2 regions of the Streptomyces sp. NPDC086835 genome follow, and region 1 is predicted to be linked to the other one. Evidence: riboswitches for the same ligand, from Rfam matches in the RefSeq annotation. Region 1 holds a riboswitch; the other holds the start of a gene.
What was found. Region 1 has a riboswitch for S-adenosylmethionine ahead of thrC (threonine synthase). Riboswitches for the same ligand answer to the same signal wherever they lie in the genome.
Positions count from the first base shown of each region.

Region 2: linked by a shared signal. The riboswitch ahead of ACIPJI_RS04700 (aminotransferase class V-fold PLP-dependent enzyme) and the one ahead of thrC (threonine synthase) in region 1 are both predicted to bind S-adenosylmethionine.

Region 1 is NZ_JBIVAU010000004.1:117,828-133,111, reverse strand. It holds gene ACIPJI_RS15775 (hypothetical protein) at 1-633, opposite strand, end outside; gene ACIPJI_RS15770 (hypothetical protein) at 760-1,779, opposite strand; gene ACIPJI_RS15765 (MFS transporter) at 2,022-3,248, shown strand; gene ACIPJI_RS15760 (alpha/beta hydrolase) at 3,233-4,744, opposite strand; gene groL (chaperonin GroEL) at 4,986-6,608, opposite strand; gene ACIPJI_RS15750 (cold-shock protein) at 7,022-7,225, opposite strand; gene ACIPJI_RS15745 (MoaD/ThiS family protein) at 7,661-7,936, opposite strand; gene thrC (threonine synthase) at 7,986-9,299, opposite strand; SAM riboswitch class I at 9,317-9,444, opposite strand; gene ACIPJI_RS15735 (glucosyl-3-phosphoglycerate synthase) at 9,618-10,586, shown strand; gene ACIPJI_RS15730 (hypothetical protein) at 10,625-11,110, shown strand; gene ACIPJI_RS15725 (trehalose-6-phosphate synthase) at 11,168-12,625, shown strand; gene otsB (trehalose-phosphatase) at 12,622-13,476, opposite strand; gene ACIPJI_RS15715 (DUF3263 domain-containing protein) at 13,487-13,765, opposite strand; gene ACIPJI_RS15710 (extracellular solute-binding protein) at 13,832-15,058, opposite strand.
Region 2 is NZ_JBIVAU010000001.1:1,003,088-1,018,371, reverse strand. It holds gene ACIPJI_RS04720 (ATP-binding protein) at 1-205, shown strand, start outside; gene ACIPJI_RS04715 (response regulator transcription factor) at 202-861, shown strand; gene ACIPJI_RS04710 (SLC13 family permease) at 948-2,378, shown strand; partial or broken gene ACIPJI_RS04705 (glycerate kinase) at 2,375-3,576, shown strand; gene ACIPJI_RS04700 (aminotransferase class V-fold PLP-dependent enzyme) at 3,537-4,925, opposite strand; SAM riboswitch class IV at 5,142-5,259, opposite strand; gene trpD (anthranilate phosphoribosyltransferase) at 5,336-6,400, opposite strand; gene ACIPJI_RS04690 (cytochrome bc complex cytochrome b subunit) at 6,539-8,164, opposite strand; gene ACIPJI_RS04685 (ubiquinol-cytochrome c reductase iron-sulfur subunit) at 8,161-9,237, opposite strand; gene ACIPJI_RS04680 (c-type cytochrome) at 9,234-10,043, opposite strand; gene ACIPJI_RS04675 (heme-copper oxidase subunit III) at 10,137-10,757, opposite strand; gene ACIPJI_RS04670 (hypothetical protein) at 10,939-11,340, shown strand; gene ACIPJI_RS04665 (Ig-like domain-containing protein) at 11,357-12,610, opposite strand; gene ACIPJI_RS04660 (cytochrome c oxidase subunit 4) at 12,729-13,127, opposite strand; gene ctaD (cytochrome c oxidase subunit I) at 13,124-14,863, opposite strand; gene coxB (cytochrome c oxidase subunit II) at 14,860-15,284, opposite strand, start outside.

The DNA of each region.
Region 1 (15,284 bases):
CGGCGAACGGTCGCTGTAGATCACGAAGAGCCGGTCCTGGGGCACCGGTTTCCGCGCATCCTGGCTCAGGAAAGCCAGGTCCCAAACGAGGATCTTCAGTTCGGAGTGGTTGCCTTGCGCTTTCGCCGAGGCCTCGTTGGCGTGCGGGACTACGGCAAACTTCTCGATCCCGGGGCGTTCGTCCATGCGCAACCGCTCGTACAGCGCCGGGTCGTCGTGCTTCAACGCGGCGGTCTCCACCACCTCAAGGCCCCGGGTGTCCACGTCGTCGAGACCCGTGATGTCCACGAACCCGATCGCGACGTTCCGGCTCCCGTCGATCCGACGCGGGTTCTTGCCGCCGTCGAGCTGCGACCGGTGACCCCACACCGACTGCCCGTGCACGTAGGACCGGTGTCCCAAGGGGTCGCTGTACCAGTCGCCTTCGATCCGGGTCAGCGATCTCCCGGAGGGAGCGGGCTTGCGCTCCTTCTTTCCCCCGTCGGCCGTGAGGTTCCGGGTGTGGCCGGGCGTCTGCGTCTGCACCTCGGCGGACGCCTCCGCGAGGCCGCCGCCCGTGCCCAGTAACAGCCCGAGCATCAGCACGGACGCGGCCAGCGCACGCGGCCCCGTACGCCCTCTGGTCGATGACATGTCGCTCCCCCGGTTTCCGTCCGCGCAAAATACGCGACTGCCCAGGAGGGCCCTTCCCCAGCAGTCACCCCCGTGCCGCCGGTCCTTTGGCAGTTGGCCGGAAGTCGCCACTGAAGGGCCGAAGACTCAGCCGCGCAGCGTCACCCCGTACCTGGTGCGCAGGCGGGTGATCTCCCACCACGCCACCGCCGTCACCGACGCCGGGCCGCCGAGGACCGCGCAGAACTGGACGGCCGGCGGCCCCGGCGGCGCTCCGGCCATGGCCAGGTTGATCGCCGCGAGTTCCCACACCAGGACGCCCGTGAGCAGGGCGGGGAGAGCCGCATGCGCGTCGGCCGTGTTGAAGGCGGTACGCAGCGCCGTCGTGGACGCGAAGACGACGAAGAACAGCACCCACAGCACCGGCAGCAGCAGCGCGAGCGTGATCAGCGGGCTGAGACGGCTGCTCTCGTAGGTCCGGCTGAGGAGCATCACGCCCGCGAAGAGCAGCGGTACGGCCGTGAAGGCGCCGAAGTACCAGAGCACCGAGCGGACCGCGGGCCGCAGCCTGGTCCGCATGCCGGGCCGTGCGTGCGGCGGCGCGAGCCGGAAGAGGACGAGGATCACCACGGGAGCGGTGAGGAGCAGCAGCCACGGCGTGACGACCAGCCGGAAAAGGTACTGGTCCTGCACCTCCGCCCAGTCCGCCTCGGTCCCGTAGGCGGCGAGGATCAGGAAGGACGCGACCAGCGCGACCCAGGCCCTGGTCTTCTGCACGCGCCACACCTCGGGGTCCTGGTACCGCCGGTAGCTGTGCGCGGGGAACCGCAGCCTCGCCTGACGACGGGCGGACCTGGCCAGCGGGTAGCCCAGCAGCACCATCAGCGCCGGCCACACACAGAGCAGGCCGATCACCCAGAGGCAGCCGGGCATCCGGCGCACATGCCGCAGCACCTCGCCCAGCGGCGGCCATTCGTCCTGACGGAACTGCTGCCACAGCGACGGGGGCGGACCGTAGGGAGGGTACGGGTACGGGTACGGGTACGGCCCAGGACGGGGCGGCGGTCCCGGATACGGTCCCTGCCCCGGATACGGCCCGGGCTGCGGCGGCACACCTGGCTGCGGCTGCCCCGTCCACCGGTACGGATTCTGTCCCCCGAATGTCACGCCTTCGCCCTTCCTGGAGTGGTCCGCCGATCATTCCAGGTGAGCGAACTGCCGTGCACAGCCAGGTACATGGCGGGCCGGAACCAAAAAGCCCGCTCGACGACCGCCCCCGGCGTAAACTGGGCCGCATGAGCCGACGACGACATTGATCCACCGCAGCGGGTCCTGGAACGGGCTGTCGCGGGCCGCCGCACGGGTGAGCACCCGGCGTCCCCCGTTCGTTCCGCAGAAGGACCACACGCATGCTCACCGTTTCGTCATGCCCGCCGGACCCCCGTGTCCGCGGTGTCCGCCGCCTCGAGCGAAGGCTCTACACCTACGCGGGTCTTGAGGACTTCGTCCTCCTCTACCCCCTCTACGCCCTGCTCTTCGCCGAACACGGCCTGACCACCGCCGAGATCTCCTCCCTCTTCGCCATCTGGTGCGTCGTCGGCCTGCTGGTCGAAGTGCCGTCGGGTGTCTTCTCCGACACGGTGTCCCGCCGCGTCACGCTGGTCGCCGGCCCGCTGCTGACCGCCGTCGGATTCGCGCTGTGGGCGCTCACCCCCTCCTACGCGGCCTACGCCGCGGGCTTCACGCTCTGGGCCGTCGGCGGCTCGCTGCGCTCCGGTTCCATGGAAGCGCTTGTCCATGACGAACTCGAACGGCTCGGCGCGGCCGACCGCTACGGCCGGATCATGGGCAGAGCCGCCGCCTTCGGCATGGCCGCGACGGCCGCGGCCACGGCCGCTGCCGCGCCCGCGCTCGCCTTCGGCGGCGACGCGCTGGTGTGGGCCGGGAGCATCGGCGCCTGCCTGCTGTGCGCCGCGGCGGGCGCGACGCTGCCCGAGCACCGCGCCGCCCACCACGACACCACCGAACGGCCGGGCTACCTCGCGACGTTGCGCTCCGGACTGGCCGAGGTGCGCGGCAGCCGTCCCGTCCGGCGGGCGATGGTCCTCGCCGTGGTGATCACGTCGATCTGGGGTGTGCTGGACGAGTACGTGCCGCTGCTCGCCGCCGCCACGGGCGTCGCGACGGAGACCGTCCCCCTGCTCGTGCTGGTGGTGTGGGTGGGCGTGACGCTCGGCTCGCTGCTGGTGACGGCCGGCGAACGGCTGTCGGTCCGCGCGACCGGGGCGCTGGTCGCGGCCGCGGCCGTGGCGCTCGCGGCGGGCGCGCTGTCGGGCACGCCCGCCGGATTCGCCCTGCTCGCCGTCGCGTTCCTCGTCTTCCAGCTCGCGGATGTGCTGGCCGACGCACGCCTCCAGGCCACGATCACCGGCAGGAGCCGGGCGACCATCACCTCGCTGACGGGCCTCGGCACCAACATCGCCTCGCTGCTGGCGTACGGCACGTACGCGGCACTGTCGCCGCACGCCTCCCACGGCACGGTCTTCGCGCTGCTGGCCGTGCCGTACCTGCTGGTGGCCGCCGCGATGGGCCGGCCACGTCCGGCCCCCGCGCCGGCCGGTCAGGAGGCGCAGTAACGGTCCCGCGCCGGGCGCTCCCCGGTGAGCAGGAAGCGGGTCACGGTCGCGTCGCCGCACTCGTTGCCGTTGTCCACGTAGGCACCGTGGCCGACCGCGTCGACGACGACCATCCGCGCCCGGTCCCCGAAGGCCGCCCGCATCTTCTTCGCGCCCGCGAGCGGGGTCGCCACGTCACGGTCGTTCTGGACGAGCAGGACGTTGGACGGGCCGTGCGGCGTGATGCGGACGGGCCGCTCGGTGGGGCCGAGCTCCCAGAAGGCGCATGGCATCACGTTGACGGGCATGCCGGCCGTGAGCGGATGGCGCTCACGGCTGTCGGCCACGTCCTTCTCGTAGGAGGCCTGGTCGTCCCCCCAGGCGTCCACGTCGTTGCAGAGCGTCGCGGCCGACGCCGCCACGGTGTTCTGCATGGCCTCGTCCGGGGGCGTGTTCGGGGCCGGCAGCCCGGCCCCGGAGCGGGCAGCGGCGATCAGGCGGGCGACGACCGGGAACCGCTTCGGCGAGTAGAGGCTGTCGAGCAGCGTCTGACGCAGCACGTTGCCGTTCAGCTCCTCGGGGTTGGCGCCCGGCCAGGGGATCGGCTCGCGGTCCAGGCGCGCGGCGAGGGCGAGGAAAGCGGACCGTACCTCCTTGGGCGACCCCGCCAGCCGGTCCGGGTCGGCGGGGTCGGCGGCCCAGGCGGCGAAGTCGGGGAAGACGTCCTCGACGCCCACCGCGTAGTTCGCCAGCCAGCCCCGCGACACCCGGTCCGGGTCGGGGTCGTCGTTGCTGTCGAGGACCCAGCGGTCGGTGCGGTGGGGGAACATCTGCGCATAGACGGCGCCGGCGTAGGTGCCGTAGGAGACACCCCACGCGGACAGTTTCCGCTCGCCGAGCGCCTCGCGGATGCGGTCGATGTCGCGCGCCTCGTTGCGGGTGCTGACGGTGCGCAGGACCTCGCCGCCCTTCTCGGCACAGGCGTCGGCGAGGCGCCGGCCGGCGGCGAAGTTGTGGTCGACGGAGCCGTCGGGCGCCGGCCAGGGGCGCAGACGCTCCATGGCGAGGTCGTCGTGCGGGAGGTCGCAGCTGACGGGTGCGGACCGCCCGACGCCGCGCGGGTCGAAGCTGACGACGTCGTACGCGTCGCGCACCGACTGCGGCAGGGCCTTCCCCCGCCGGGAGGGCTCATGCAGACCGGGATTGCCCGGTCCGCCGGGGATGATCAGCAGTGTGCCGCGCCGGGCTTCGGGCCTCTCGCTGCGCAGCCGCGACACGGCGAGCTGTATGTGCGGCCCGCGCGGCTCGGCGTGGTCCAGCGGCACGGACACGGTCCCGCACTCCTGGCGCGGGTCGAGTCCGGTCCCGGGGCACGGGCCCCACCGGACGGCCGATGCGGGCCGGCCGGTCGCCTCTGCGGACGGCGCGGGGAGGGCGACCAGCGTGGTCGCGAGGGCGGGCAGCGTCAGCGCGACGGTGACGGCGGGCCGGAGCCGGAACGTTCGAGTGATTGCCATGGCACGACCCTCCCGGAATTCCGCGCCCGGCCCCACGGGACCAACTGCCGTATCCACCAGGGGGTTTGCCCCACCAGCACAGGCCGGTCACCCCCAGGCGGGCGGACTCCGGGTGCGCGCAGGCACCCGCTCGCGGGCGGGCGTCCCGCCCGGTGCGCGCGGCCGGGAACGCCCGAGGGCGGCACCCCCGTGCAGGGGTGCCGCCCTCGGTGTGAAACCGGTCTGCCGATCCGCGAGCGGATCAGAAGTCCATGTCACCGCCCGGCATGCCGCCCGGAGCGGCCGCGGCGGCCTTCTCCGGCTTGTCGGCGATGACGGCCTCGGTGGTCAGGAACAGCGCCGCGATGGAGGCCGCGTTCTGCAGAGCAGAGCGGGTCACCTTCGCGGGGTCGATGATGCCCTCGGCGATCATGTCGACGTACTCACCGGTCGCGGCGTTCAGGCCGTGGCCGACGGGCAGGTTGCGCACCTTCTCGACGATGACGCCGCCCTCGAGACCACCGTTGACGGCGATCTGCTTGAGCGGGGCCTCCAGCGCGAGCTTCACGGCGTTGGCGCCGGTCGCCTCGTCGCCCTGGAGCTCGAGCTTCTCGAAGACCGAGGAGGCCTGGAGCAGGGCCACGCCACCACCGGCGACGATGCCCTCCTCGACGGCCGCCTTCGCGTTGCGAACGGCGTCCTCGATGCGGTGCTTGCGCTCCTTGAGCTCGACCTCGGTCGCGGCGCCGGCCTTGATGACGGCCACGCCGCCGGCCAGCTTCGCGAGGCGCTCCTGGAGCTTCTCGCGGTCGTAGTCCGAGTCGCTGTTCTCGATCTCGGCACGGATCTGGTTGACGCGACCCTGGACCTGGTCGCTGTCACCGGCACCGTCGACGATCGTGGTCTCGTCCTTGGTGATGACGACCTTGCGGGCGCGGCCCAGCAGGTCCAGGCCGGCGTTCTCGAGCTTGAGGCCGACCTCCTCGGAGATGACCGTGCCGCCCGTGAGGATGGCGATGTCGTTCAGCATGGCCTTGCGGCGGTCGCCGAAGCCCGGGGCCTTGACGGCGACGGACTTGAACGTGCCGCGGATCTTGTTGACGACCAGGGTCGACAGGGCCTCACCCTCGACGTCCTCGGCGATGATCAGCAGCGGCTTGCCGGACTGCATGACCTTCTCCAGCAGCGGAAGGAGGTCCTTCACGTTGCCGACCTTGGAGTTGACGATCAGGATGTACGGGTCGTCCAGGGACGCCTCCATACGCTCCATGTCGGTGGCGAAGTACGCCGAGATGTAGCCCTTGTCGAAGCGCATACCCTCGGTGAGCTCGAGCTCCAGACCGAAGGTCTGGGACTCCTCGACGGTGATGACGCCTTCCTTGCCGACCTTGTCCATGGCCTCGGCGATGAGCTCACCGATCTGGACGTCAGCGGCGGAGATGGAGGCGGTGGAGGCGATCTGCTCCTTGGTCTCCACGTCCTTGGCCTGCTCGAGCAGGGCACCGGAGACGGCCTCGACGGCCTTCTCGATGCCGCGCTTCAGGGCCATCGGGTTGGCGCCGGCGGCCACGTTGCGCAGGCCCTCACGGACGAGCGCCTGGGCGAGAACGGTCGCGGTGGTCGTACCGTCACCGGCGACGTCGTCCGTCTTCTTGGCGACTTCCTTGACCAGCTCTGCGCCGATCTTCTCGTACGGGTCCTCGAGCTCGATCTCCTTGGCGATGGAAACACCATCGTTGGTGATCGTGGGGGCGCCCCACTTCTTCTCGAGGACGACGTTGCGACCCTTGGGGCCAAGGGTGACCTTGACGGCGTCGGCGAGCTGGTTCATCCCGCGCTCGAGACCGCGCCGTGCCTCCTCGTCGAACGCGATGATCTTGGCCATGTGAAGTGGTCCTCCCGGACTGGGGTGGATTGCTTCGGATCGCATCCGGCGCCCGCGACGGACGGCCTGCGTGCCTTGTGGTTCCTTGCCCCACCCGGCTCGCGGGCCTCACCGACCCGATCCAAGTTCTGTCACTCTCACTGGGAGAGTGCTAACGCCAATGATTAGCACTCGACCCCTGAGAGTGCAAGCGCCTTCGAAGAAGGCTCCTTGAGGGGTGGCGGTCGGGCGACGGGTGAGCGCAAGCGCCTTCGAAGGATGCGGGCGGTCCGCGGCGGTGTCCGGACAGGTGTCCGGACACGCGTGAGCGGCGGTGCACCGGACACGCGTGAGGGGCCCGCTTCCCGGTGGCCGGGAGGCGAGCCCCTCATGCGTGAGTGCGTCGGTGGCCGAACGCGCCTGGATCAGTTGGATCAGACGGCGAGCTTGACCATGTCCGCCTGCGGACCCTTCTGGCCCTGCGAGATCTCGAATTCGACTCGCTGACCTTCTTCAAGGGTGCGGTAACCGTCCATCTGGATCGCGCTGTAGTGGACGAAAACATCCGCACCACCGTCGACCGCGATGAAGCCGTACCCCTTCTCCGCGTTGAACCACTTGACGGTGCCCTGAGCCATGCCTAACTCCCCTATTACTGGCCCTTGCGCAGGACCGCACTTCGCGGACCCGGGTCAGATCTCCACCCCAGCAGGAGGGGTGTGCGCCGGAACGCGTCGACCGCGGCTGAATGTATCTGCCCAACTGCCCTCTGCAACAGGTCAATCGGACGAGAAATCTGGGCAGGACCGAACGGCCGATCCGTGTCAATTCATGGAATTCCGGGGCAAGTCGGGCCCGGCAAATAACGCCTAAGTGGCAATTCGATCGCATGGTTTGGCCGCATTCTTGCGGAACTTGAAGGCATTCTCGAGCGGCCGGCGAAGGGGGCTTCCCAAACTCTACCGCGCTCAACCATGCAGAATTGCCCCCTCCGCTTCTCTCGCGGAGGGGGCAATTTCAGTAACTGCGGGTAAATCCCTGGGGAAAGCTTGACGTCCGCTCCCCCGCTACCGTCAGCCGCCGGCGACGGCGGGGATGATCGACACGCCCGCGCCGTCCGGCGTGGCCGTCTCCAGGCCCTGCTCGAAACGGACGTCGTCGTCGTTCACGTACACGTTGACGAACCGGCGCAGCTTGCCCTGGTCGTCCAGGACGCGGGCGGCGATGCCCGTGTGGTTCTTCTCCAGGTCCGCGATGACCTCGGCGAGGGTCGCGCCCTCCGCCGGGACCTCGGCCTGGCCGCCCGTGTACGTACGGAGGATGGTGGGGATGCGGACGTTGACGCTCATGTTCGTCACCTCTCGGCGGGGTACGGCGTGGCAGTGCGGAGCAAGGTTCTCAGTGGGCGGCCAGGCCCGCGTCGCGGAACGCGTCCAGGCTCGGGCGGATGACGGCGGTCGCCTGCGAGGTCTCCGCGACGGCGTCGAGGGTCTTGAGACCGTCGCCGGTGTTGAGCACGACGGTGGTGAGCGCCGGGTCGAGCAGGCCGGCCTCGATCAGCTTCTTCGTCACACCCACCGTCACGCCACCGGCCGTCTCGGCGAAGATGCCCTCGGTGCGGGCCAGCAGCTTGATCGCGTCGACGACCTGCTCGTCGTTGACGTCCTCGACGGCTCCGCCCGTGCGGCGCGCGATGTCCAGCACGTACGGACCGTCGGCCGGGTTGCCGATGGCGAGGGACTTGGCGATGGTGTTCGGCTTCTGGGGCCGCACGACGTCGTGGCCCGCCTTGAAGGCGGTCGACACCGGCGAACAGCCCTCGGCCTGGGCGCCGAAGATCTTGTACGGCTTGTCCTCGACGAGCCCGAGCTTGATCAGCTCCTGAAGACCCTTGTCGATCTTCGTGAGCTGGGAGCCGGAGGCGATCGGGACGACCAGCTGGTCCGGCAGCCGCCAGCCGAGCTGCTCGCAGATCTCGTACGCCAGGGTCTTGGAGCCCTCCGCGTAGTACGGGCGGAGGTTGACGTTGACGAAGCCCCAGCCCTCGCCCAGCGGGTCGCCGATGAGCTCGGAGCAGAAGCGGTTCACGTCGTCGTAGTTGCCCTCGATGCCGACGAGCTCGCCGCCGTAGACCGCGGCCATGACGACCTTGCCCTGCTCGAGGTCGTGCGGGATGAAGACGCAGGAGCGGAAACCGGCCCGCGCGGCGGCGGCGCCGACCGCGCCCGCGAGGTTGCCCGTGGAGGAGCAGGACAGGGTGGTGAAGCCGAAGGCGCGGGCGGCCTCGAGGGCCTGGGCGACGACCCGGTCCTTGAAGGAGTGCGTCGGGTTGCCGGAGTCGTCCTTGATGAACAGGCCGCCGGTGACGCCCAGTTCGCGGGCGAGGTTGTCGGCCTTGACCAGCTTGGTCCAGCCCGGGTTCAGGTTCGGCTTGTCGGCCACATCGGCCGGGACGGGCAGCAGCGGGGCATAGCGCCAGATGTTGGCCGGGCCCGCCTCGATCTGCTTCCGGAGCTCTTCGGGGCTGCCGCTCGGAAGGTCGTATGCGACTTCGAGCGGCCCGAAACACTCGGCGCAGGCGAAGATGGGACCGAGTTCGAAACGCTGTCCGCACTCGCGGCACGAAAGTGCGGCGGCGGGGCCGAGGTCCACGGAGGTGGACGCGGTGGCGGAGGTGCTGGTGCTGGTGCTTGCGACGGTCTGCGCAGCCATGATGGCGAGGCCCTTTCTCCTCATCTTCCTCGTGACGCACTTCGCCACGAGACGGAATTGGCACCTTCCCCACCGTGACCTCGCGGTCGGCAGGAGGGTTGCCGGGGCTTCAACGGGCCGTTCCCTCTGCCCCTCTGGATGAGCGGTATGGCTCCGGACGTGCGGTCCGGGCGTTTGTGTGCAGGGACCCCCCGAGATGCGAGGGTCCTTCGCGTTGCTCAAGACTGTAACCGAAGCCCCGGACGCTCGAGATAGTCGTCCGACCCGCGAGATGGATCACACGACCGACTGTCGATCGACTGTCAAGGGAGACGCGAAGTGCTCGATGAGGTGGCCCGCTGGCTGAGCCGGCGCTCCTGGTCCGCGTCCGACCGCTCCCTCGAGAGGCTGATGTCCGCCAAGGTCAGGCAGGGCACGACCGTCAGCGTGGTGCTCCCCGCGCTGAACGAGGAAGCGACGGTCGGAGAGATCGTCACGATCATCCGCCGGGAGCTGATGGAGAACACCCCGCTCGTCGACGAGCTGGTCGTCATCGACTCGGCCTCGACCGACCGCACGTCGGAGGTGGCCGCGGCCGCCGGGGCCCGGGTGGTGCACCGGGACGCGATCCTGCCCGGCCTGCCCGCGGTGGCCGGCAAGGGCGAGGTGCTGTGGCGGTCGCTGATGGCGACGGGGGGTGACATCGTCTGCTTCTGCGACGCGGACCTGCGCGACTTCTCCGCGGACTTCGTCTCCGGGATCGTCGGCCCGCTGCTGACCGAGCCCGACGTCCAGTTCGTCAAGGCCATGTACGACCGCCCGCTGGGCGGGGGCGCCGCGCCCGGCCCCGACGGCACACCGGCCCAGGGCGGCCGGGTGACCGAGCTGGTGGCCAGGCCGCTGCTGAACCTGCACTGGCCGCAGCTCGCCGGGTTCGTGCAGCCGCTGGGCGGCGAGTACGCGGCACGGCGCTCGCTGCTGGAGCGGCTGCGCTTCCCCGTCGGGTACGGCGTGGAGCTCGGCCTGCTGGTCGACTCGCTGAACCTGGTGGGCCTGGACGCGCTGGCCCAGGTCGACGTCGGCACCCGCAAGCACCGCCACCAGGACGGGCAGGCGCTCGGCAGAATGGCCGCGACGATCTATCGGACGGCCCAACTGAGGCTATCCCGCCCGCATTTGGTGCGCCCGTCGATCACGCAGTTCGAGCGCGTGGGGAACGGGTTCGTGCCGCGGACGCACCCGGTGGACACGGAGGAGCGCCCGCCGATGCTCGAGATCGGTGAGTACGCGGCGCGTCGCGCCGCATAAGCAGGACCCGCCGGTCATTTTGCCTACATTTCCCATGTATGGGACTTATGGGATTTCTTGTTCTGTCGTTTCCCGGATCTCCGGGCAGTCGCGGCAGGCACCGCAAGGAGACGCCCACCGGCGGCACGGAACGGCTGAAGGGGCTCCTCGGCACCTTGGCGGTCACCGCCGCCGCGGCGTTCGGACCGGCCGTCCCCGCGGTGGCGGCGCCGACCGGGCCGGCGGCGCCGGGAACGCTCCCCGGTGAGCTGCCGGCGCACCGGACCGCCCCGGACGCCGCCGAGCAGCGGACGGACGGCCACCCCGAGGACGCGCCCGCCGCTGCCTCGGCCGCCGGCGGCCCGGAGGGGGCCGCCGGCGGGGCCGAGGGCCTTAAGGGCGGGGAACCGGTCCGTCAGGTGGAGATGGCCCGCACCGGCGGCACCGCGGAGCAGCTGTGGCTGCTGGGCGGCGTCGCGCTGAGCCTGACGGCGGCCGGCATCGTCGCCGTGGCCGCCACCCGCGGCCGCCGCCGCGACCACTGACCTGCGCGAGGCCGTACGCACGTTTGAGCTTTTGCGGTACGGGCTAGATTTCGGCACATGGTCTCCGACGCAGCCCAGATCCTCGTCGCGTCCAACCGCGGCCCTGTCTCCTACGAGCTGAACGAGGACGGAGAGCTCGACGCCCGCCGCGGCGGTGGAGGACTCGTCTCCGGCCTGTCGGCCATCGGCTCGGACGCGCAGTCGCTGTGGGTGTGCGCGGCCCTCGGCGACGGCGACCGCGAAGCGGTCCGGCGCGGGGTCGGCGAACCCGGTGTACGGATGCTCGACATCGACGCCCGCGTCCACGCCGACGCGTACAACGGCATCGCGAACTCCGTGCTGTGGTTCGTCCACCACATGCTGTACCAGACGCCCCTCGAGCCCGCCTTCGGCCGGGAGTTCCGGCGCCAGTGGGGCGCCTACCGGCTCTACAACCGGGCCTTCGCGGAGGCGCTCGCCGCGGAGGCGGCCGACGACGCCGTGGTTCTCGTGCAGGACTACCACCTGGCCCTGGTGCCGGGAATGCTCCGCGAACTCCGCCCCGACCTGCGGATCGGCCACTTCTCGCACACCCCGTGGGCGCCCCCGGAGTACTTCGCGATGCTGCCCGGCGACATCGCGGAGGAACTGCTGCTCGGCATGCTCGGCGCCGACCGGCTCGGGTTCCTGACCAAGCGGTGGCTGCGGGCGTTCCAGAGCTGCGCCGCCGCCGTCCTCGCGCCGTACGACGGGACGTCGCTGTGGCCGAAGGACAACGAACCGAGCTTCGAGTTCCGGATCCCCGGCCGCGGCCGCCACCGGACCCGCCTCGGGGTCCACGGGCTGGGAGCCGACGCCGACTTCCTGCGTGAGCGGGCCGGGCGCCCCGACGTCGACGAGCGGATGGCCGCCCTGCGGAAGCAGGCCGGCGAAGGCCGCCGGACGATCGTGCGCGTCGACCGCACGGAACTGTCCAAGAACATCCTGCGCGGCCTGCAGGCCTACCAGGAGTTGCTGGAGGAGCACCCCGAGTGGCACGAACGCGTCGTGCACATCGCGCTCGCCTACCCCTCACGCCAGGACCTCGAGGTCTACCGCCACTACACGGCGGAGGTCTCCCGGCTCGCCGACGAGATCAACGCCCGGTACGGCACGGCCGACTGGACTCCGGTCGTCGTGCACGTCAAGGACGACTTCGCCCGCTCGCTCGCCGCGTACCGGATGGCCGACGTGGCCCTGGTCAACCCGATCAGGGACGGCATGAACCTGGTCGCCAAGGAGGTGCCCGTCGTCACCGACCTCGGCTGCGCCCTGGTCCTCTCACGCGAGGCCGGCGCCCACGAGGAGCTCGGTGACGACGCGATCACCGTCAACCCGTACGACGTCAGCGGCACGGCGGCGGCGCTCCACGAGGCGCTGACCATGTCCGCCGACGAGCGGGCCGAGCGCTCGAAGCGCCTGGCGGCGGCAGCGACCGCGCTGCCGCCGCGGCAGTGGTTCCTCGACCAGCTCCAGGCGCTGCGCGAGGAAGGTTAGACGCGCAGGGCGAGGGCTGCCAGGAAGTCCGCCAGCTGCGCCGGCCCCGGGAGCACCAGGTCGGCGCGGTCGGCCAGTTCGGGGACCTCGTTGCCGCTGCACAGCAGCAGGCCGGGCACACCGTCGGAGCGCAGCTTCTCGACGGCGCCGTAGGCGGCGAGGTCGCCCAGGTCGTCGCCCGCGTACAGCACGGACCCGGCGCCCACCTCGCGCACGTACTCGGACAGCGCGACGCCCTTGTCGACGCCCGGCGGGCGCAGCTCCAGGACCATACGTCCCGGCTCCACGATCAGGCCGTGCCGGGAGGCGAGCTCGGCAAGCGGCTCACGCAGGGCCTCGAAGGCGGCCTGCGGGTCCTCGGCGCGGCGGGTGTGCACCGCGACGGCGCGGCCCTTCTCCTCGATCCAGGTGCCCTGCCAGGCGCCGATCCGGTCGAGGAAGCCGGGGAGCTCGGCCCGCACGGCCGCGACCCCCGGGTCGGGGGCCGGAGCGCGTACGGTCCCGGTGACCGCGTCCCAGCGCTCCGCGCCGTAGTGGCCGAGGACGACGAGGCGGTCCAGACCGGTGACACCGGAGAAGCCGCCGTAGCGGACGGCGACCCCGGCCGGGCGGCCGGTGATCACCGCGACCGACGCCACCTTCGGCGCGAGCGCGGCCAGCGCGGGGACGGCGCGCTCATGGGCGCGGGCCTGTTCGGGGTCGGGCACGATCTCGGCGAGCGTGCCGTCGAAGTCGAGTGCGATCACGGCCTGCCCTGGCCGTTCGAGGAGTGCCGCGAGGCCTTCACGACCTGCGGGGGTGGACGGCGTCGGCATGGAGTCTGCGGCTTCTGCATACGGTGAGCTGCCCATGCCTTCGACCCTAGCGGCGACTTCTCCTCGCGTCCCTCACACGGCGAAGCCGGTTGACGGTGACCGGGTCGTGGGCGAGGGCACGCGCGTCATCGAGCAGGGCGTTGAGCAGTTGGTAGTAGCGGACCGGGGAGATGCCGAGCTGCTCCCTGACGGCCCGCTCCTTGACGCCGGGGCCCGGCCAGGAACGGCGTTCCATGGCCAGGACGGCCCGGTCCCGCTCGGAGAGCTCCTGGGCGCCGGGCCGGTCGCCGGCCTCCTGCTCCTCAGGCGCCTGGTCGTCGGTCATACGATCCAACATATCGGTGCCCACCGACGCCCGGACCGCCCTGTGGACGACGCCCGGCGCACGGAGTCACTCCGCGCTCTCGGCCGCCCTGGCGTCCTGGGAGATCCGGTCCAGCGTGCGGGCGGGGCTGCCGCCCGGTCCCACGGCGTCGCCGATGTTCTTCTTGATGTTCTCGCTGGCCGAGGCCCACGACGTCTTGCCCACCGGCGGCAGCACGGAACCCGGCAGCACCTCCAGGAACTCCTTGAGGTCCGCGTGCTCCGGGTCCTTCTTCATCTCCTCCTGGGCGGAGACCGTCACGGGCAGCAGATCGTTCTGCCCGGCGAACTCCAGGACGTTCTCGTCCGTGAAGAGGAAGTCCAGGAACTTGCCGATCTCCGTGCGGTGACCGTTCTGCTTGAAGCCCATGATCCAGTCGGCGACGCCCATCGTCGTGTCGGCGGGACCGCTCCTGCCCGGGAGCGCGACCTTGCCCACGTCGATGCCCGCCTTCTCCGCGGCTTGGAGCAGCGAGGGGTGGCCGTTGAGCATGCCGACATCGCCCCGGGTGAACGCGGCGAAGGCGTCCTTGCGGTTGAGCTTGCCGGGGGCGACCGGGCCGGTGAGCTTCTCGTCGACCAGGTTCTCCTTCAGCCACTCGAAGGTGTCGATGTTCTGCGGGGAGTCGATCGCGTACCTGCCGAGCTCGTCGGTGTAACCGCCACCGCCACTGAGCAGCCACATCATCGTCTCCGCCTGGGCCTCCTCGGGGCCGAGCGGCAGCGCGAAGGGGTAGTCGACGTCGGTGTTCTGCTTGAGCAGCTCCGCGTCCTCCTTCAGCTCCTTCCACGTCCCGGGGGCGCCGTCGATCCCGGCATCCTCGAAGAGTTCCTTGTTGTAGAAGAGCAGCCGGGTGGAGGCGACGAACGGCAGTCCGTACTGGGTGCGCTTCATCTCGCCCGCGTCGGTGAGCGGAGGAAGGAAGTTGGACTGGACGGGGATGGAGAGCATCTGGTCGGCGGAGTACAGCTTGTCCGCCGCGGCATAGTCGGCGTAGGCGCCTATCTGCGCGATGTCGGGGGCCTTGCCCGCCTTGACCATCTCGGCGACCTTGCGGTCCACGTCGTTCCAGGACTCGATCTGGACGTCGACCTTGATGCCGGGGTTCTCCGCCTCGAAGGCGGCCGTCAGATCGGCCCAGTACTTCTTGCTGCTCTCACCGCCGGCGACGTCGTAGTCGGCGGCCACCAGTTTGAGGGTGACACCGTCCCCGGAACCGCTGGAGCTGCCGCAGCCCGCGAGCGAAACCGTCATTCCGAGTGCGGCGACAGCCGCTGTCAGACCCAAGAAGCGCCGCTGCACAGCTCTTCCCCACCCTCTGCTACCTAGTACGTGTTCCGTTTGTCCCAGTCGGTCCCCCCGCGACGTCCTGTGAGATGAGGAGCGATCTTTCCCCATCCGGCGTACAAGGTCTACACCACTGCGGTCTCACTTTCACAACGCCTGCACGGCCCCGCGCGGGGTACGCCGCGCGCGGGGA
Region 2 (15,284 bases), on a different contig from region 1:
GGGTGTGCAGGAGCAGGACGCCGGGGTGATCTTCGAGCGCTTCCGGCGCGGCACCGCCCGGCGCGGCGCCCGCACCAGCGGCGCCGGGCTGGGCCTGTCCATCGTCCGGGCCATCGCGGAGGGGCACCGGGGCGGCCGGGTCGAGCTGCGCCGCACCGACGGCGGAGGGGCGACATTCGTACTCGTCATGGAGGACGCGCTGTGAACCGCATTCTGATCGCCGAGGACGAGGAGCGGATCGCGTCCTTCGTCGAGAAGGGGCTGCGCTCCAACGGCTTCACCACCACGGTCGCCGCCGACGGCGACACCGCTCTGGACCACGCCCTGTCCGGCGGCTTCGACCTCATGCTGCTGGACATCGGTCTGCCCGGCCGGGACGGCTTCACCGTGCTGCGCGTGCTGCGCGGGTCCCGGGTGACCCTGCCCGTGGTCGTGCTGACCGCCCGCGACTCGGTACGGGACACGGTCGCCGGCCTCGAGGGCGGTGCCGACGACTGGATGACCAAGCCGTTCCGCTTCGAGGAGCTGCTGGCGCGGGTGCGGCTGCGGCTGCGCACCGCGGCCCGCGCCCCGGAGGTCACGGTCCTGCGCAGCGGTGACCTCAGCCTGGACCTGCGGACCCGCCGGGCGCGGGCGTCGGGGCGGACGGTGGACCTGACGACACGTGAGTTCGTGCTGCTGGAACTGTTCCTGCGCCATCCCGGGCAGGTGCTGTCCCGCGAGCAGATCCTCTCCCATGTGTGGGGCTACGACTTCGACCCCGGCTCCAACATCGTGGACGTCTATGTGCGGGCGCTGCGCAAGAAGCTCGGCGCCGAACGGCTGGAGACCGTACGGGGCATGGGCTACCGAATGCCGTAAAGGCTTTCAAAGGGTGCGACCGCGGATGAACTCTCCTTCATCAGCGGCTCATCGGCGGCTCACGGCCCGCTCCAAGACTGTTCGTCGTGACCCTCTCCCTCCGCCAGGCGGTCTGGCTGTGCGCGGCGCTCAGCGTCTGTGCGCTACTCGCCGTCCCCACCGTCTTCCCGTCGCTGAACGGTGAAGCACGGCTCACGCTCGCCGTGTTCGCTCTCGCCACCTGCGCCTGGATCGCCGCACCTGTCGACGACACCTACATCGCCCTCGGGGCCGGGCTGGCGCTCACCGCGACCGGCGTCATCAGCGCCGACACCCTCTTCGCCACCCTCGGCGACGAGACGGTCTGGCTGCTGATCTGCGCGTTCGTCCTGGCGGCCGCCGTCGCCAGGACAGGGCTGGCAGGGCGGGCGGCCGCCTTCCTGGTCGGCGGAGCGCGCACCGTACGGCAGTTGGTGCATCTGACGACCGCGGCGCTGGTGGTCACCGCGTTCGCGGTGCCGGCCACCTCCGGCCGGGCCGCGCTGGCCATGCCGGTGTTCCTCGCCCTCGCCAAGGCGCTCGCCGACCGGCGGCGACTGGTGGTGATGCTGGCGCTGCTGTTCCCGACGGTGGTCCTGCTGTCCGCCGTCGCGACCCTCATCGGCGCGGGCGCGCATCTGATCACGGTGAGCGTGCTGTGGGAGCAGACCGGTGAGCGGCTCGGCTTCGTCGAATGGCTGCTGCTGGGCCTGCCGTTGGCCGTGGTCTCCTCACATCTGGCGGCGGAGACCGTTCTGTTGACCACCACCTCCCGGGCGGAGCGCCGGGGGCCGGTCAGCATCACGCCCGCGCTGCTCCAGGAGCACTCCCCCACGGCGGTGACCGGCCCGCTGACCACCGCGGAGACAAGGTGCCTGCTGTTGCTGGGCACGGTGGTGGCCCTGTGGTGCAGCGAGCCGCTGCACGGGGTACCGCCGGCGGTGGTCGCCCTGATCGGCGCGGTGGTGGCGGCATCGCCGGCGCTCGGCACCGTACGGCTGAAGGACGGGCTGCGGACGGTGCCCTGGCCGTTGCTGCTGTTCATGGCCGCGACGACCGCGATGGGGGTGGCGCTGGCCGAGTCCGGGGCGGCCGGATGGCTGGTGGGCGGGCTGCCCGCGGACCTGCCGGCGTGGCTGTTCCTCACCGTGATCGTGGTGGTCAGTACCGCGGCGCACCTCGTGCTTCAGTCCCGTTCCGCCCGCTCGTCCGTGCTGGTACCGCTGGTGGTGGCCGCCGCCGTCGCCGCCGGGGTCAACCCGGTCGCCGCGGCCCTGGCGTCCACCGCCGCGGCCGGGTTCTGCCACACGCTGCCCGCCTCCGCCAAGCCGGTCACGCTCTTCGCCGACCCGCCGGACGGTGTGCCCACCTTCACCCCGCGCGATCTTCTGCGGCTGTCCGGCCTCCTCGCGCCGCTCAGCGCCGCCGTCGTGCTGCTATTCGCCCTCACCGTCTGGCCGCTGCTCGGCGTGCCCGTCCTTCTGGAGACCCAGCCATGAGCCGTACCCCCATCCGTATCGCCGTCGCACCCAGCGGTTTCAAGGAGTCCCTGACGGCCCGGGAGGCCGCGGAGTCGATCGCGGAGGGACTGCGCAGGGTCGCCCCCGACGCCGAGATCGACCTCGTCCCGCTGGTCGACGGCGGTGAGGGCACCGCCGAGGCGCTGGCGGCGGCGACCTGCGGCCGGCTGGTGCGCCGCCGGGCCACGGGACCGCTCGGCACTCCGGTACCGGCCCACTTCGCCGTGCTCGGCGACGGCACCGCCGTGGTCGAGATGGCCGCCGTCGCCGGACTGGCCCTGGTGCCGCCGGACCGCCGGGACCCGGGCGCCACCACCACCTACGGCGTGGGTGAGCTGATCCGGGCCGCGCTGGACACCGGTGCCCGGCGGATCCTGGTCGGCTGCGGCGACTCGGGCACCTCCGACGGCGGGGCGGGCGCGCTCCAGGCCCTCGGCGTCCGGCTTTTGGACGGCGGCGGCAAGGAACTGCGGCCGGGGGGACGCGAGTTGTCACGCCTCGCGCGGATCGACAGCGCCGGCCTCGACCCCCGTGTCGCCGCGGCCGAGATCCTGGTGGCCTGCAACCCGTACAACGTGCTGTGCGGCGAGCACGGCGTGGCCCGGGTCTTCGGCCCCCAGAAGGGCGCGACCCCGGCGCAGGTCGAGGAGCTCTCGGCCGCGTTGGAACACTGGGCCGCGCACCTCACCGCCGCCCTGCCGGCCGCCGTCGACCTGCGGACCGCCCCCGGCACGGGCGCCTCGGGCGGGCTCGGCGCGGGGCTGGCCGCGCTCGGCGCCCGGCTGCTGCCCCGCTTCGACGTGCTGCTGGACCATGTCGACCTGGACGCCAGGCTGGCCCGCGCCGACCTGGTGATCACGGCGGAGGGGGCGCTCGACGACCAGACCGTGCGCGGGAAGATCCCGGCCGAGGTGGCACACCGGGCCAGGGCCGCCGGGGTGCCGGTGCTGGCCCTCGCCGGGACGCTCGGCCACGGCGTGCACGAGGTCCGCGCCGCGGGCGTGGACGCCTACGGGTCGATCGTGCCGGCGCCGGTCCCGCTGCCGGAAGCGCTGGACCGCGCCGGTGAGTTCCTCGCCGACGCGGCCGAACGCGCGCTGCGGATGGTGCTGCTGGGCACCCGGCTCGCGGCCTGAGTCAGCCCCGGTCGGGCACGCAACGCCCGTCCTCGGTGCGGTACTTCCACTGGGCGCCGTCGCGGACGAGCTCCTTGACGGCCCGCACGAACCTCTCCACGTGCTCGTCGGGGGTACCCGCGCCGAAGCTGACGCGGATGGCGTTGAGCGACCTCTCCCCCGGCCCGGCCTCCGGGGCGCCGCACTCGCCGACGTCCTGCGGGTCGCTGCCCAGCAGGGTGCGCACGAGCGGGTGGGCGCAGAAGAGTCCGTCACGGACGCCGATGCCGTACTCGGCGGACAGCGCCGCGGCGAAGTGCGAGCTGTTCCAGCCGTCCACGACGAAGGAGAGGACACCGACGCGGGGGGCTTCCTCGCCGAACAGCGACAGCACCCGGACCTGGGGCACCTCGGCGAGCCCTTCGCGGACCTTCGCGATCAGATGCTGCTCGCGGGCGACCAGCCGGTCGAAACCGGCCTCGGTGAGCGCCTTGCAGGCGGCGGCGATCGAGTAGACGCCGATCACGTTGGGCGAGCCGGCCTCGTGCCGTGCGGCGGTGGTGTGCCACTCGACCTCCACCCCGCCGTCGGCGCGCCGAGCGACGGTGCGGGAGGCGCCGCCACCCGCGAGGTACGGCTCGGCCTCACGCAGCCAGTCCGCCCGCCCGGCGAGCACACCGGAGCCGAACGGCGCGTAGAGCTTGTGCCCGGAGAAGGCCACCCAGTCGACGTCCAGCTCCTTGACGGACAGCGGGTGATGGGGCGCGAGCTGGGCCGCGTCGAGCACGATACGGGCGCCGTGCGCGTGGGCCGCCGCGGCGAGTTCCCGTACCGGCCACAGCTCACCGGTCACGTTGGACGCACCCGTCACACAGACCAGCGCCGGGCCGTGGGGGTCGCGGTGGGCGAGCGCGTGCTCCAGCGTCCGTACCGCCTCACCGGGCGTGCGGGGCGCGTCCAGGTACGTCACCCGGGCGTCCCGCCACGGCAGCAGTGAGGCGTGGTGCTCGGTCTCGAAGACGAACACCTCGCAACCGTCGGGCAGCGCGGCGGCCAGCAGGTTCAGCGAGTCGGTCGTGGACCGGGTGAAGATCACCTCGTCGCCGTCGCGGCAGCCGAGGAACTCGTGCACCACGGCCCGGCTGTTCTCGAACAGGTCGGTGGACAGCTGCGACAGGTACCCGGCGCCGCGGTGCACGCTGCCGTAGTACGGGGCGTACGCGGCCACGTCGTCCCACACCCGCTGCAGCGCCGGGGCGCTCGCGGCGTAGTCGAGGGCCGCGTAGGTGACTTCGCCGCCGGTGACGAGCGGGACGGTGACGTCCCGGCCGAGGACCGGCAGCGGGGCACAGAGGGACGGGTCGGCGGCGTCGGCGACAGCGGTCTCGGCGGCGTTCGGGTACACGGACATGGCGGTATCTCCCAGCTGGGGGTACCCCCACCGAAGGTAGGGGGAGAAAGGCGAATCGGCTTCAGAACCCGGATACGGGACGGCCTCGGCACACGGCGACGCCGTGCGGAGGGTGTTGAAGAAGGGGCGGAGACGCCCTATCGCATTCGCTTGCTCACGAGACTGCTCCCTTGAGGACCAGGACCCCAGGGACGCGGCGGTCGATGACGCCGCGGGGGTCCGCGCTTGCCACAGACCTCGCTGCCTGCGGCCTGGTCTTCACCCGGGGCACCCCGCCACGGACGGAGGGTTGCCGGACAGCGGGCCGGGGCCGTAATCGCTGTCACTCATGACCTTGGCCAGCATCCTGCCACACGTCGCGGCGGACGCAAGGGCGCGGTCCACCATCCGGACCGCGCCCTGGGATCGTGTTACGCGTTGCTGGCCTTGACCCAGCGCTCCAGCGCGGCCCTCGCCGCTCCGGAGTCGATCGACCGGGCCGCCCGTGCCACACCGGCCGCCAGCTGCTCGTTCAGCGTGCCGTCGGTCGGCTCCAGGGCCGCGAGCGCCGCTGCCGAGTTGAGCAGCACGGCGTCCCGTACGGGCCCCGTCTCACCGCCCAGCAGCCGGCGCGCCACGTCGGCGTTGTACGACGCGTCCGCGCCCCGCAGCGCCTCGACCGGGACCAGCTCGATGCCGATGTCCCGCGGATCGAAGGTCTCCTCGCGCACGGCGCCGTCCCGCACCACCCAGACATGGGAGGTGGAAGTGGTCGTCAGTTCGTCGAGGCCGTCGTCGCCGCGGAAGACCAGTGCGGACGAGCCGCGTTCGGCCAGCACCCCGGCCATGATCGGCGCCATCCGGGCGTCGGCGACGCCGGTCGCCTGCGCGGTCACCTTCGCCGGGTTGGTGAGCGGGCCGAGGAAGTTGAAGACCGTCCGGATGCCCAGTTCCTTGCGCGCCATGGCGACGTGCCGCAGCGCCGGGTGGAACTTCACGGCGAAGCAGAAGGTGATGCCCGCCTCGGCCGCGACCTCGGCCACCCGCTGCGGGGTCAGCTCCAGATTGACGCCGAGCTTCTCCAGGACGTCCGAGGCGCCGCTCGCCGAGGAGGCGGCGCGGTTGCCGTGCTTGACCACCTTCGCGCCCGTACCGGCGACGACGATCGCGGACATGGTGGAGATGTTGACGGTCTTGGCGCCGTCGCCGCCGGTGCCGACGATGTCGACACACCCCCCCGGCACCTCGATCAGATTGGCGTGGCGGTACATCGTCCGCACCAGACCGGTGATCTCCTCCACCGTCTCGCCCTTCGCGCGCAGGGCGACCGCGAAGCCGGCGATCTGCGCGTCGGTGGCCTCACCGCTGAGGATCCGGTCCATGGCCCACGCCGTCGCGTCCGCGCTCTGGTCGCGGTTCTCGAGGAGGGCGTTCAGCACGCTCGGCCAGGAGTGGGCCGCCACGCTGTCGCCGCCTACTGGGGTCACAACGTTCATGGTCCGCTCCAGGGTCCACAAGCCGACAGGGGTGGATCCCACCCTATCCAGCACCGGGCACGGCGAAGGGCCCCGTCCATCGAGTGGACGGGGCCCTTCGCTGTGGCGACGTGTCTGCCGGACGTGTCCGTCAGGCGATCAGTGGTGGCCGTGGCCGCTCGTGATCTCCTTGTACTCGTCCGCGGTGGGCTTGTCGATCTGGTTGTGCTCGCCGTAGTAGCTCTTGCTGAGCCTGGCGCGCAGCTTCTCGCTGAGCTTCACCTTGCGGCGGACGCCGTTCTCGTCGACGGTCGGGCCGATCTCCGCGGGCTTGTACTGCTCGTGCGCGGTGAGCTTGTACAGGTCGCCCTGTGCCAGCGGCTCGTGCACCTCGACGAACTCACCGTGCGGCAGGCGCTTGATGATGCCGGACTCACGTCCGTGCAGCACCTTGTCCTTGTCGCGCCGCTGCAGACCCAGGCAGATCCGCTTGGTGATGATGAACGCGAGGACCGGTCCGACGAAGTACGTGATGCGTACGAACCAGGTGATCGCGTTGATCGACAGGTTGAAGTGCGTCGCGAAGATGTCGTTTCCGCCACCCAGCAGCATGATCACGTAACCGGTCACCCAGGCCACGCCCAGCGCGGTACGCGTCGGAGCGTTGCGCGGGCGGTCCAGGATGTGGTGCTCGCGCTTGTCGCCGGTGATCCACGACTCGATGAACGGGTAGACCGCGAGCACCGCGAGGACGAGCCCGAAGAGGACCAGCGGGATGAACACACCGAGGACCAGGGTGTGGCCCCACAGGTTGATCTCCCAGCCGGGCATCACTCGGACGAGGCCCTCGGCGAAGCCCATGTACCAGTCGGGCTGGGCGCCGGTGGACACATGGTCCGGACGGTACGGACCGAGGGCCCACACCGGGTTGATCGTGAACATGCCGGCGATCAGCGCGATGACACCGAAGACCAGGAAGAAGAAGCCTCCGGCCTTGGCCATGTAGACCGGCAGCAGCGGCATGCCGACGACGTTCTTGTTCGTACGGCCGGGGCCCGCGAACTGGGTGTGCTTGTGGTAGAAGACCAGGATCAGGTGCGCCACCACGAGCCCGAGCATGATGCCCGGCAGCAGCAGGATGTGGATCGAGTAGAACCTCGCCACCATGTCGTGACCGGGGAACTCGCCACCGAACAGGAACATCGACAGGTAGGTGCCGACGATCGGCGTCGCCAGGATCGCGCCCTGCGTGAAGCGGACACCGGTGCCGGAGAGCAGGTCGTCCGGGAGCGAGTAACCGGTGAAACCGGTGAACATGCCGAGGACGAACAGCAGGAAGCCGAACAGCCAGTTGATCTCACGCGGCTTGCGGAACGCGCCCGTGAAGAACACGCGCATCATGTGCACGAACATCGCGGCGAGGAAGATCAGCGCGGCCCAGTGGTGGATCTGCCGGATCAGCAGACCACCGCGGACGTCGAAGCTGATGTCCAGGGTCGAGGCGTACGCCTCGGTCATCCGGATGCCCTGCATCGGCACGTACGAGCCGTGGTACTCGATCTCGTTCATGCTCGGGTGGAAGAACAGCGTCAGGTACACACCCGTGAGGATGATGATGATGAAGCTGTAGAGCGCGATCTCACCGAGCATGAAGGACCAGTGGTCCGGGAAGATCTTGCGCATGTTGGCCTTGGCCAACGAGTAGATCCCGAGCCTGCCGTCCGCCCAGTCGGCCACCCGCTCGCCGGCGGGCGCCTTCTTCTTCGTATCCGTTGCAGTGCTCATCCGCGCTCCCAGAAGGCAGGACCGACGGGCTCTTCGAAGTCGCCGAGCGCCTCGAGGTTGCCCTCGGCGTTCACACCGATCCGCAGCTGCGGAAGCGGGTGACCGGCCGGACCGAAGATGACGCGGGCGCCGTCGGAGAGGTCGAAGGTGGACTGGTGGCACGGGCAGAGGACGTGGTGCGTCTGCTGCTCGTACAGGCTGATCGGGCAACCGACGTGCGTACAGATCTTCGAATAGGCCACGATGCCCTCGTGGGACCACTCGAGCTCACGCTTGTCCTTGATGTCCTCCGGCTGAAGCCGGACGATCATCACGGCCGCCTTGGCGATCTCGGTGTTGAAGTTGTGGTCGCTCTCCTTCAGCCCCTCGGGCATGACGAAGGTCAGCGAACCCACCGCGACGTCCTCGGGACGCAGCGGCTCGTTGGTGTTCATGTTGATGAGCTGCTTGCCCTTGGCCCACAGCGTCTTGCGGAGCTTGTCCTCGGGCAGCGGGCCGAGCTCGCGCAGCAGGACCACACCGGAGAGCGGCACCATGGCCAGCGCGCCGAACATGGTGTTGCGGATCAGCTTGCGCCGTCCGATCACGGACTCCCGGGCACCGTCCGCGAAGTCGGCCAGAACCTTGGCCTTGACCTCGGGCTCGGCCTCGATCGGGTGCCGGTCGTCGGCGACCTCCACGTCGGACATCAGGGTGCGCGCCCAGTGGACGGCGCCCGCGCCGATGCAGAAGAGCGCCAGGCCCAGCGTCACACCCAGCGAGAAGTTCAGCGCACTGATGTGCCCGAACGGCCAGATGTAGACGATCTTGTCGACCGGGAAGATCACGAACGCGGCGATGAAGCCGATCGTGGCCAGCATCGACAGCGTGAACATGAAGGCAACGGCGCGCTCGGAGCGCTTGGCGGCCCTCTCGTCGATGTCCTGGATACGCGGCTTGTGGGCCGGCAGTCCCGGATCGGCGAACGGATCGTCGTGGCGCTGTGCTACGGCGGTGGTGCCACCGTGGGCCGCGTCGTGCGCGGCGCCCTGCTCTGCAGGCAGGTTCTCTTCTGGAATGTCTTGGCTACTCATGACTTCTTGGCCTTAGCGGTGTGGGCCGCGACCCAGATGGCAACAGCGATCAGCGAACCGAGACCGAAGATCCAGCCGAACAGACCCTCGGCAACCGGACCCAGGCCACCGAGCGCGAATCCGCCGGGGGTCGGCGTCTCCTCGCCGTTCACGGCCTTGACGTACGCGATGATGTCCCGCTTCTGCTGCTCGGGCATCGTCGTGTCGGGGAAGGAGGGCATGTTCTGCGGGCCGGTCTGCATGGCCTCGTAGAGGTGCTTGGGGCTGACGCCGTCCAGACTCGGGGCGTACTTGCCCTCGGTCAGCGCGCCGCCCTCACCGGTGAAGTTGTGGCACTGGGCGCAGTTGTTGCGGAACAGCTCGCCACCCTTGGCGATGTCCGCACCTTCCGGGCTGTACTGCTTCTCGGTCGGCGTGATCGGACCTGCGCCCAGGGAGGCGACGTAGGCCGCGAGCTGGTCGATCTCGGCCTGCGTGTAGATGTTCCTCTTCTTCGGCACCTGCGCGCCGGGCTGCTGGGCGGGCATGCGCCCCGTGCCGACCTGGAAGTCGACGGAGGCGGAGCCGACACCCACCAGGGACGGGCCGTCTGAGGTGCCCTGACCGCCGGTTCCGTGGCAGCTTGCGCAGCCGACGGTGTAGAGCTTCTGCCCCTCCTTGATGGCGAGGGACTGGGCGGTTGTGTCGGCCTGCGCCTTGTCCGCGGGTGCGAACGCGGCGTACAGCCCCCCAGTGGCCGCCAGCGCGAGGAGTAGGACGACGACCGCCGCCAGCGGATGGCGTCGTCGTGCGGAGAGCTTTTTCACGGATTACCCCGGTGTCAGGATCTTCTGCGTCGGTGCTTCTGGACTGTGTCTGCTTCAGGCGGTGTCCGCTCGGGGACGAACCGCCCGCGCCGATTACTTGATCATGTAGATCGTGGCGAAGAGGCCGATCCAGACGACATCGACGAAGTGCCAGTAGTAGGACACGACGATGGCGGCGGTTGCCTGCTCATGGGTGAATCTCCTGGCCGCGTAGGTCCTTCCAAGGACCAGCAGGAAGGCGATGAGACCGCCCGTCACGTGCAGGCCGTGGAAACCGGTGGTCAGGTAGAACACCGAGCCGTACGGGTCGGACGAGAGGGAGAGCCCCTCGTGCTTGACCAGCTCGGTGTACTCGAAGACCTGACCGCCGATGAAGATGGCACCCATCACGAATGTGATCACGAACCAGGTGCGGAGCTTCTTCACGTCGCCCCGCTCAGCGGCGAACACGCCGAGCTGGCAGGTGAGTGAGGAGAGCACCAGGATCGTGGTGTTGGTCGCCGAGAACGGGAAGTTCAGCGCATCGGCTTTCTCTGCCCAGAAGTCGGCACCCGTCACCGATCGCAGGGTGAAGTACATCGCGAAGAGGGCCGCGAAGAACATCAGCTCGGAACTCAGCCAGATGATGGTTCCGACGCTGGTGAGGTTCGGTCGATTGACCGACGGGTGCGCGTGCCCGGTTTCTACTGTCGTTGCTGTCGCCACGACCGACATTATGTCGGTCGCTTATCCCGCCCTCACTCCGGGGGGTGCCGTTCGGAGTGTTCCCACTCCCCGCGGGGCCTTCCGGGGGAGCCGAACGGCCCATCGAAGGCGTGTCCGAACCGGTGTTGACAGGCAGTGGGACGGAGTAGCATCCGGCGCAACAGCCTGATCGAACGAGTGCGGAGGAACCATGCAGTCGAGCGCCACGGTCCTGGTCTACAGCGACGACTCCAACACCCGCGAGCAGGTCAGGCTGGCGGCGGGACGCAGGCCCGCCCCCGACGTTCCGCCGGTGCGGTTCGTGGAGTGCGCGACCCTGCCCGCCGTCCTCAAGGCCCTTGACGAGGGCGGGATCGACGTCTGCGTCCTGGACGGCGAGACGGTCCCGGCGGGCGGGATGGGCGTGTGCCGGCAGATCAAGGACGAGATCTTCGACTGCCCGCCGGTGCTGCTGCTGATCGGCCGCCCGCAGGACGCCTGGCTGGCCACCTGGAGCCGTGCGGAGGCCGCGGTGACGCTGCCGGTGGACCCGGTGGAGTTCGCCGCCTCACTGGCGGCCCTGCTGCGCAGCCGGCTCTCCATCGAGGCCTGACCACGGGAGGGGCCGGTCAGACCCGGGGGCGCAGGCGGGCGGACACCTCGGTGACGTTGCCTTCCGCCGCGTCGGAGCCCGCGATCAGGGCGCTGCCCTTGCGCCACTTGTCCCAGGACAGGTTCCAGTCACCGAAGCCGTTACCGAACGTGTCCATCATGTCGCCGTAGCTGTTGACGACCTTGACGATGTCACCCTCCCGAACGGTCTTGTAGAACCATTCGGCGTTCTCCATGGACATCCCGGTGCAGCCGTGACTGACGTTCGCCGAGCCCTGTGAACCGAGCGACCAGGGCGCCGCGTGGACGTATTCGCCGCTCCAGGTCACGCGGGTCGCGTAGTAGACGGGCAGGTCGTAGGACTCGGAACTGCCCTCGGCGATGCCGATGCTGGTGCTGCGCATCCGTACGAAGTACTCCTTGCCCAGCACGACCTTTATGCCGTTGCGCGTGTCGAAGCCGGGCTTGCCGGTGGTGACCGGCATGGTCTTGATCACTTCTCCGTTCCGCATCACCGTCATGGTGTGCGACCCGGCGTCGGTGACGGCTTCGAGGCGGTCGCCTATGGTGATCTTCAGTGGCTTGGAGCGGCCTCCGTAGAGCTTGCCCGCGACCTTGACGCCCTGGAGGTTGCTGGTGGCGTTCACCGTGGCACCGGCGGGCCAGTACTCCCTCGGGCGGTAGTGCAGGGTCTTGTCGTCGACCCAGTGCCAGGAGCCCTCGACCGCGGGCTTCGAGCTGACCTTCAGGGCGCGTTCGACGACCGCCCTGCCCTTGCCGTCGCCGACGGCGAGGCTGAGCTTGGCCGTGATGGGCTGCCCCACGCCGTACGTGCCGGCCTTGGGGCCGAACTCGGCGGTGAGGAACCGCTTGGCGGGCGCCGTCTCGAAGAGCATCGTGCGCAGCCCTGGAGCACCCTCGTCGTCCTCCGTGGAGACCCGGACGGTGTACTTCGCGCCGGCGGCGAGCGGGGCCGTGGAGCGCCAGCGGACGCCGTCCGCGGCGAGTTCACCGGCGAGGTAGTGGCCCGCTTCGTCCATGACGGTGACGTCCGTGATCCGGCCGCCGTCGCCCTTGGACGTGACTTCCAGGGGCTTGTCGGGGTCCACCTTCGAGTCTGACCCGGCGTTGAAACTCACCTGCCGCGCCGCGTCGTACGGCGCGGCGGACAGGGGGTGCTTGTCCGGTTCGCCGCACGCGGTCGCGACCACACCGAGGGAGACGACCAGCGCGATGCAGCTGACGGCACGGATACGAGGCGTGTGGTTCATGAGCACACGGTATGAAGGTTCGTCAGCCGCGGCGCGCCGGATGACTCCGAACGAGTGGGCCCGGATCACCTCACTGGAGTGAGGTGAGCCGGGCCCGTCCCGTGTGTCTCAGGTGTTGTTACTGGTTCTGGCTCTCACCGCGGTAGTACTCGAACACCCAGCCGAAGAGACCGACCAGGATCACCGGCAGGGAGAAGTACAGCAGCCACCAGCCGAGCGCCACGCCGAGGAAGGCGAGCGCGCCGCCGATGCCCAGCGCGAGCGGCTGCCAGCTGTGCGGGGAGAAGAACCCCACCTCGCCGGCCTCGTCGGCCACGTCGGCTTCCTTGTCGTCCTGGGCCATGGCGTCCACCCGCCGGGCCGTGAAGGCCAGGTAGTAGCCGATCATGACGCTCAGGCCGAAAGCCAGGAAGAGCGCGGTGGTACCGGCAGGCTCCTTCGACCAGACGCCGTACAGGATGGCGACGGCCAGGATGAAGACGCTCAGCCAGAGGAACATCTTGCCCTGGATCTTCACTTGCTCTCCTCCTTGCCGACGGCCGCGACCGGGGCACCCTGGCCGCCGTCCTCGAGCTGGTCGAGAGCCGCGATCTCCGGGTGGTGCAGGTCGAACGCAGGCGATTCACTGCGGATGCGGGGCAGGGTGAGGAAGTTGTGCCGCGGCGGCGGGCAGGAGGTCGCCCACTCGAGCGAGCGGCCGTAGCCCCACGGGTCGTCGACCTCGATCTTCTTGCCGTACTTCGCCGTCTTCCAGACGTTGTACATGAAGGGGAGCATCGACAGGCCCAGCAGGAACGACGCGATCGTCGAGATCGTGTTCAGGGCGGTGAAGCCGTCGGCCGCGAGGTAGTCCGCGTACCGGCGGGGCATGCCCTCGGCGCCCAGCCAGTGCTGCACCAGGAACGTGCCGTGGAAGCCGATGAACAGCGTCCAGAACGTGATCTTGCCGAGCCGCTCGTCCAGCATCTTGCCCGTGAACTTCGGCCACCAGTAGTGGAATCCGGCGAACATCGCGAAGACCACGGTGCCGAAGACGACGTAGTGGAAGTGCGCGACGACGAAGTACGAGTCGGAGACGTGGAAGTCCAGCGGCGGCGACGCGAGGATGACACCGGTCAGGCCACCGAAGGTGAAGGTGACCAGGAAGCCGATGGTCCACAGCATCGGTGTCTCGAAGGACAACGACCCCTTCCACATCGTGCCGATCCAGTTGAAGAACTTCACACCGGTCGGTACCGCGATGAGGAACGTCATGAACGAGAAGAACGGCAAAAGCACGCCGCCTGTGACGTACATGTGGTGCGCCCACACCGTCACGGACAGACCGGCGATCGCGATCGTCGCACCGATGAGACCGATGTAACCGAACATCGGCTTACGGGAGAAGACCGGAATGATCTCCGAGACGATGCCGAAGAACGGCAGGGCGATGATGTACACCTCGGGGTGCCCGAAGAACCAGAAGAGGTGCTGCCACAGCAGAGCGCCGCCGTTGGAGGCGTCGAAGATGTGGGCGCCGAACTTGCGGTCCGCCTCCAGGGCGAACAGCGCTGCCGCCAGGACCGGGAAGGCGAGCAGGACCAGCACACCGGTCAGCAGCACGTTCCAGGTGAAGATCGGCATCCGGAACATCGTCATGCCCGGAGCGCGCATGCAGATGATCGTGGTGATGAAGTTGACCGAGCCGAGGATCGTGCCGAAGCCGGAGAAGGCCAGACCCATGATCCACATGTCGGCGCCGACACCCGGCGAACGGACCGCGTCCGACAGCGGGGCGTAGGCGAACCAGCCGAAGTCGGCCGCACCCTGCGGGGTGAGGAAGCCGGCCACCGCGATCAGCGAACCGAAGAGGTACAGCCAGTACGCGAACATGTTCAGACGCGGGAACGCCACGTCCGGAGCGCCGATCTGCAGCGGCATGATCCAGTTCGCGAAACCGGCGAAGAGCGGCGTCGCGAACATCAGCAGCATGATCGTGCCGTGCATCGTGAACGCCTGGTTGAACTGCTCGTTCGACATGATCTGCGTGCCCGGCCGGGCCAGCTCGGCGCGCATGAAGAGCGCCATCAGGCCACCGATGCAGAAGAACACGAACGAGGTGACGAGGTAGAGCGTGCCGATCGTCTTGTGGTCGGTGGTCGTCAGCCACTTCACGACGACATTGCCGGGCTGCTTGCGCCGTACCGGCAGCTCGTTCTCGTACGAGTCTTCGTCCGCCACGGCGGCACCCTGGGATTCGTTGAGGATGCTCACAGTTGGTTCTTCTCCGCATTCCTGGCCGGGTCCGTCTGCTCGATGCCAGACGGGATGAAGCCGGTCTGCCCCTTCTCGGCAAGCTCCTTCAGATGCTGCTGGTAGCGCTCCGGGGAGACGACCTTGACGTTGAAGAGCATCCGCGAATGGTCGACGCCGCAGAGCTCGGCGCACTTGCCCATGAAGGTGCCCTCACGGTTGGGGGTCACCTCGAAGACATTGGTGTGGCCGGGGATGACGTCCTGCTTCATGAGGAAGGGGACCACCCAGAAGGAGTGGATGACGTCACGCGAGGTCAGGACGAACCGGACCTTCTCCCCCTTGGGCAGCCACAGCGTGGGGCCAGGGTTGCCGTTCTGCGGGTTCCGGGTGCCGGGAATACCGGCGTCGTAGACGCCCTCCGCACCCGCCGGGAAGTCAT